2 regions of the Xanthomonas sp. NCPPB 3442 genome follow, and region 2 is predicted to be linked to the other one. Evidence: predicted binding sites of a transcription regulator. Region 2 holds the regulator's gene; the other holds the start of a gene.

Region 1 (3,411 bases), 1.9 Mb from region 2:
CGCCATCGGCCGGCAGATTGTGCCGCAGCATCGCCTCGATGTCGCAGCGCGGGTGCGTGCACCAGGATCAGCACACCGCCCATTGATCGCGCCCAGCGGTCTTGGCGGCGTACAGCGCAAGATCGGCCTGGCTCAGCAACACATCCAGCCCGGTGTCGGCGACGATGCGCACCGCGCCCATGCAAAAGCGCACCGGTTGGTCGGGCGGCAGGCCGGCGATGTCGATCGCTGCCACCGCACTGCGCAGGCGCGTAAACACCGCGGGAATCTCCTCTTCGCCACAGCCCGGCAGCACCAGCAGGAATTCTTCGCCGCCCAGGCGGCCCAGGCGATCCTGCGCGCGCAAGGCGAGCCGGGACGCACTGGCCAGTGCCTTGAGCACCGCATCGCCGGTGGCGTGCCCATACACGTCATTGATCTGCTTGAAGTGATCCAGATCGATCAATGCCAGCATGCCCGGCGTGTGCGAGCGCAAGGCCTGCTCGATCTGCTGCTGCGCCTCGGTGCGAATGGCGCGCCGGTTGGGCAGGCCGGTGAGTTCATCGCGCATCGCCAGCCGCGACAACTGGCGGCGGTGCCGTGCGCCGAAGGCCAGCACCACCAGTGCACCGAGCAGCAACAGACAGGCCGCGCACAACGCGATCCACAGCGTCCGCTGGCCCGCTTCGCGCGCCTGCAGTGCCAGCTGCGCGGTCTCGCTGCGGCGGCGCAGCTCGGCCGTTTCGGCACCGCGACGTGCGTCTTCGTAGCGCGCCTGCAACCGCAACATCACCGTATCGCGCTGGCGGTCCAGGCTCTGCGCGCGCAGCGCGTTGGCGCGTTGCAGTTCCTGGTAGGCCTCTGCATGGCGGCCGCGGAATGCCAGCGCCTGGGCGATCGCGTCCACCAGTTGCGCACGACGGTTCAAGGTCAGGTTGGGATCGTCCGCGGCCTTGGCGGCGACGATTTCGGCGTCCAGGCCCTCAGCCTTCAACGCGATCAAGGCCTGCAGCAAGACGGCATGACACGCCGCAACGCGCCCGATATTGCCTTGCTGCTGCATCAACGGCAGGGCTTCGCGGGCCATCGTCAATGCAGAAGCGGCATCGCCGGTTTCGATCAGGGCCTCGCTGGCGCTGGTCAGCGCTGCAGCCACGCCGGCCTGGTCGCGCAGTTCGCGGCTGAGCGCCAAGGCGCGCCTGAAATGCAGCAGCGCCGCTTCGGGTTGCCTGGTTGCCAAGGCAGTGCCGAACTCGTATTCGATCAGACTGCGCTGGAAGCGCGCCGGCTGGTCGTGCAGGCGTGCGAGCGCACGCTGCAGATAGTCTTCGGTTTCGCTGTCTTCGGCGGGCCGACCACCGACGCGGCTGGCCAATGCGCCCAGTTGCGTCAACGCATCCAGCTCCAGCCCCAGGAGTTTTTCGCGCGCCGCACATTGATAGCTGGCCTGCGCCGCACTCCAGGATTCATCGCTGCTGCCGGAGGCGAGCATGCTCCACATGTCGACCGCCTCGACTTCGCACAGCAGATCGTTGCGGCCCAGCGCGCTGGCCCGTTGGCGCAGCGCTTCCAGCCGCGCCACCATGACGCGATTGGGGTTTTCGCGCACGTCGCTGAGCGCCTGCACGATATCCAGCCACAGCTGCGCCTGCGAGGTGCTGCCGTGCAGCTGGTCGAGCTTTCCGCGCGCCTGCGTCAGCGCCACCTGGCGGCGTTCGCTGTCTTCCAGCGAAATAAGCACGCGCGCCTGCGCCAGCAAGGCCCAGAACTCGGCCTCCACGTCGTGGTCGCCGCTAGCCCGCTGCAGTGCGCCCTGTGCGATCTGCAAGGCGACCACCGGGTCGTCGATGGTCGCCGCTTCGATCGTCTTCCACGGCTGCGGCTGCGCCGACACCATGCCACTGCCCAGCAGCAAGGCAAACGCAGCGAGCCCATGTCGCCACCGGACCACGCACATGCTCATCGCGTCATCATGTCGAGGACGGGCCGCAGCGTGCGCACGCCAAGCCGATGCCATCTGCGCATACGTGGCGGCTTGCTGGTTGCTGCGGCATTTCAAGCACTCCCACGGTTGGATGGCGATGGAATCCAGCGGAAATTCAGGCCAAACGGTCATTTCCCGATGTGATGCGACTGTCATGATGACCAACGCACACGACAGCGCACGTGATCGACGCGCAAACGGTCGCGTTCGTTATCGGCCCAGGCGGGCCACTCTTGAATCCGGATGACGGGAGAGCGCAGCACATCGCATGGGCGCGCAGACGGCAGCCAGACCCGCACGTCGCCTGGCTATCGCGCGATGCGCCTGAGGCACGGCGACACGCAGTCCACCCCATCTGCTCGATCGCCTGCCATCGCGATGCGACGAGACGGCAACCCCACGCGCCGGTGGGTGAAGCTCCCCCGGCGCGGCCGCGTAAACTGCCGCACGGCAGCTGCCGCCCCTCGATCTTCCGGAGACGCCGTGATCTCACACCTGCCCCGCGCGCTCACCCTGCTCGCCATCGCCTTGCTGTCGGCCTGCGCCACACAGGCCCCGCGTGCCCCGCAACGCTCGCCCGATGCGGTCAAGGCCGATATCGCGCGGCGCCTGCCGGCAACATTGCCCGACCGCGCCGGCTGGGCCAGCGATGTGTATGTGGCGCTGTCCTCGCAGGCGTTGGACACCAGCGCCGAGCACATCTGCGCAGTGCTGGCGGTGACCGAGCAGGAATCGACCTACCAGGCCAATCCGGTCGTGCCCAACCTGGGCAAGATCTCGCGTGCCGAGATCGACCGCCGCGCCAGCGCGCATCACATTCCCGGCTTCATGGTCGATGCCGCCCTGCGTCTGAGTTCGCCGGATGGGCGCAGCTATGCCACGCGCATCGCTGCCGCGCGCACCGAACAGGAACTGAGCCGCATCTTCGAAGACTTCACCGGCAGCGTGCCGCTAGGCGCGCGGCTGTTCGACGGGTTCAACCCGGTGCACACCGCCGGACCGATGCAGGTGAGCATCGCCTTCGCCGAGCAGCATGCGCAGCGCTACCCCTACCCGCCCGGCGATTCGATCCGCCACGAAGTCTTCAGCCGCCGTGGCGGGCTGTGGTTCGGTACCCAGCATCTGCTGGGCTATCCCGCCAACTACGACGCGCTGCTGTACCGCTTCGCCGATTTCAACGCCGGCTGGTACGCCAGCCGCAATGCCGCCTTCCAGGCCGCGCTGAGCAGGGCCAGCGGCATCGCGCTAGCCCTGGACGGCGACCTGCTCACGCCGGGCGCCAGCCTGGATGCGCCCGGCAGCACCGAGCGCGCCGCACGCAGCCTGGGCAGCCAGTTGGCGATGAGCGACCGGCAGCTCCGCCGCGCACTGGAGGCCGGCAACACCGCAGATTTCGCCGACTCCGACCTGTATCGCCAGGTGTTCGCGTTGGCAGAGCGCAGCGCCGG
Region 2 (3,411 bases):
CAGCCCCAATCCGGACAGCAGGTCGTCGGCATCGTCCTGCGACACCGCGTGACGGTCCAGGCCCTTGACTGCAGGACCGGCAAGACCGCCGTCGTCTTTCTTCGGTTCGATGTTCTTCGGCGGCAGGCCGAGCGCACCGAAGCCTTCATGCACGCGCCGCACGATACCGGCCACGCGCCGGATGATCTGGCCGCTCAGGTCCTGGTAGCTCTGCGCCAGCGACAGCTCGGTCAGGTTGTGGCGCATCTTTTCCAGCAGCGCGCCCTGGTCCTGATTGAGCCCGCCGTTGCGCAGCTGGTTGGCTAGCTCGCGGCATTCTTCGACCAGATCCAGCGTGCGATGGCTGGCCTTTTCGGTCATTTCCACCACGTGGTCCAGACGCGAACAGGCATCGTCCAGTTCGCCGGCTTCTTCGGGGATGGTGGGCAGCTCGCCCAGCGCCTGGCCGAGTTCGCGGGCGAGCCGGCTCAGGCTCTGCATCATCGGGCGCGTGCGCAGGGCGGCGAGATGATCCACCTCGCGACGCCAGGCGACCTGGTCACCGCTTTCCAGTGCATCGAGTGCGTTCTGCAGGCGCTCGATCAACGCGGCACGTTCGGCATCGGTTTCCATGGTCGCGTTCATCAGGCGGTCGCCGCCAGACGTTCGAACACCTTGCCCAACTTTTCTTCCAGCGTCTGGGCGGTAAACGGCTTGATGATGTAGCCGTTCACGCCGCACTGGGCCGCTTCGATGATCTGCTCGCGCTTGGCTTCGGCGGTCACCATCATCACCGGCAGGTGCTTGAGCTTGGCGTCGGCGCGGATGTTGCGCAGCAGGTCGATGCCGGTCATGCCGGGCATGTTCCAGTCGGTGACCACGAAATCGAACGGGCCGGCACGCAACGCCGCCAGGGCGCTGTTGCCGTCTTCGGCCTCTGCGGTGTTGGTGAAGCCGAGATCGCCCAACAGATTCTTGACGATACGTCGCATCGTCGAGAAGTCGTCCACGATCAGGATCCGCATGTTCTTGTTCACATCAAGCTCCTAACACGAAAAATTACGCGAAAAATTCAGTCGTCGACTTCGACGCCGGCATCGGCCAGTTCGAAGACTTTGAGGCGGCCACGCAAACGCACCACCGCCTGGCCATGGATCTGGCACACGCGCGATTCGCTGACGCCCAGCACGGCGCCGATTTCCTTCAGGTTCAATTCCTGTTCGTAGTACAGCGACAGCACCAGCTGCTCGCGCTCGGGCAATTGGCCGATGGCCTTGCCCAGCTCGCGACCAAATTCGCCACGCTCCATCATCTGCTGCGGGTTGGGGCCACCCTTGGCGGTGGTGTCCAGCTCGCCGTGATCTTCGATGCGCGATTCCAGGCTCAGCACCTGGCCACGTGCGGCATCTTCCATCAGACGCAGGTAATCGGGCAGCGGCATTTCCATCGCGGCGGCCACTTCGGTGGCGGCGGCGGCGCGGCCGGTGTTCTGTTCGATCTTGCGCACGGCGGCGGCAGCGTCGCGGGCGCGGCGGTGCACCGAACGCGGCACCCAGTCGCCCCTGCGAATCTCGTCGATCATCGAGCCGCGGATGCGGATCGAGGCATAGGTTTCGAACGAAGCGCCCTGTTCGGAGTCGTAGCTGCGCGAGGCTTCGATCAGGCCGATCATGCCGGCCTGGATCAGGTCGTCCACTTCCACGCTGGCCGGCAGGCGCGCCGCCAGATGGTGGGCGATGCGGCGGACCAGGTCGGCGTGCTGGGTCACCACGTCGTTGGCGTTGTTGCGCTGCACGGCGCGGTACTGCGCGCTGGCCGTGGTTGCGGTAGCGGTGCTCATGCGGCCACTCCCCGTTGGATGATGCGTTCGACAAAGAACTCGACGTTGCCGCGCGGCACGGTCGGGGCCTGCCAGCGCGAGGTACGGCGTGCGATTTCGGCGATGGCCTGCGCCGACGGACTGGCGGGGTAGGCCTTGATGACCGGTTGCTGGCGCTGCACCGACAGGCGCAGCCAGTCGTCCTGCGGCACATGGCCGAGATAGTTCAGCGACACATCGCCGAGGAACTTTTCGCACACGCGCGAGAGCTTGTCGTACAGCAAGCGACCTTCGTTGGGGTCGCGCACCATGTTGGCGATGATCTGCAGGCGGTCCACGCCGCGTTCGCGCGAGAGCACCTTGATCAGCGCGTAGGCGTCGGTGATCGAGGCCGGCTCGTCGCAGACCACCACCACGGTGTCCTGGGCGGCCTGGCAGAAGGTCAGCACGCTGTCGGTGATGCCGGCGGCGGTATCGATGACCATCACGTCCAGGTCGCGTTCCAGTTCGGAGAACACGTTGACCAGGCCGATGTGTTGGGCCGGGGCCAGTTCGGCCATGTGGCGGCGACCGGAGGCGGCCGGCACCACCAGCACGCCGCCGGGGCCTTCGATGATGACTTCATCGAGCGTGCAACGGCCGGCAATCAGGTCGGCCAGGGTGTACTTGGGCGCCAGGCCCAGCACCACGTCCAGGTTGGCCAGGCCGAGGTCGGCGTCCAGCAGCAGCGTGCGTTTGCCCATGTCGGCAAGCGCCACGGCCAGGTTGGCGGAGATGTTGGTTTTCCCCACGCCGCCCTTGCCACCGGTCACGGCAATGGTGCGCACCGGGCCCAAAGGCTCGGGACGGGTCGCCGACAGGGGGAAGGCGTTGGTCAGCTTGGCGTATTCACGCGACTGCATGGTTGTGCTCCGGAGTACAGGGCTTATCGGCAGCGCGCCGCAAATCTTCAAGGCGAAGAACGAGACTGGCGGCATTGGCGCGGTGCAGGTCGTCAGGGACCCGCTGTCCGTCAGTCACCCAGGTGATGGGCATTTGGTGGTCGACCACCACCGACAAGGCGCTGCCGAAGCGGCCGGTCTCGTCGAGTTTGGTCAGCACCACGCCTTGGGGCTTGGCGTGGGCGAAGCGGCGTACGACCTCGTCGAGGTCGGAAAAATGGGCGTTGGCAGGCAGTACCAGCAGCGAGGTGACCTGCTGGGCGGCACGCAGCCAGTTCAGCTGGGCGGCCAGGGCGCGGTCGCGCTGGCCCATGCCGGCGGTGTCGATCAGCACCAGCTTGTAGTCGCGCAGGCGCTCGAGCAGGTCCAGCAGGCTTTCGGCGCTGTCGGCCTCGTGCACCGCGATGCCGAGCTGGCGGCCGTAGCTGTGCAGCTGTTCGCGGCCGCCCACGCGCTGGGTGTCGGTGGTGACCAGGGCCACGTCGCGCGGGGCGTGCTGGGCGGCAAAGCGCTGGGCGAGCTTGGCGATGGTGGTGGTCTTGCCGGCGCCGGTCGGGCCGACCAGGGCGATGACGCCGCCACGTTCCAGCGGGTCGACCGGGGACACTGGCAACCGCTTGGACAGCAAGCCCAGCATCAGGCCGCGGCCACGGTGCAATTCGGTATCGGCCG

The links. The regulator FliA, encoded in region 2, starts transcription of late flagellar genes. The targets are predictions, from matches to a motif close to TAAAGTTTNNCNNNCNNNGGCCGATAA.
Region 1: AC1POX_RS18940 (GGDEF domain-containing protein) is a predicted target of FliA. The motif match lies at 2,174-2,200, and genes of this name have one in related genera.

What each region holds. Positions count from the first base shown of each region.
Region 1 covers NZ_CM161514.1:4,371,291-4,374,701, forward strand. The annotation lists gene AC1POX_RS18940 (GGDEF domain-containing protein) at 68-1,942, opposite strand; gene AC1POX_RS18945 (DUF1615 domain-containing protein) at 2,447-3,411, shown strand, end outside.
Region 2 covers NZ_CM161514.1:2,455,166-2,458,576, forward strand. The annotation lists gene AC1POX_RS10665 (protein phosphatase CheZ) at 1-624, opposite strand, end outside; gene cheY (chemotaxis response regulator CheY) at 624-1,016, opposite strand; gene AC1POX_RS10675 (RNA polymerase sigma factor FliA) at 1,052-1,819, opposite strand; gene AC1POX_RS10680 (MinD/ParA family protein) at 1,816-2,700, opposite strand; gene flhF (flagellar biosynthesis GTPase FlhF) at 2,687-3,411, opposite strand, start outside.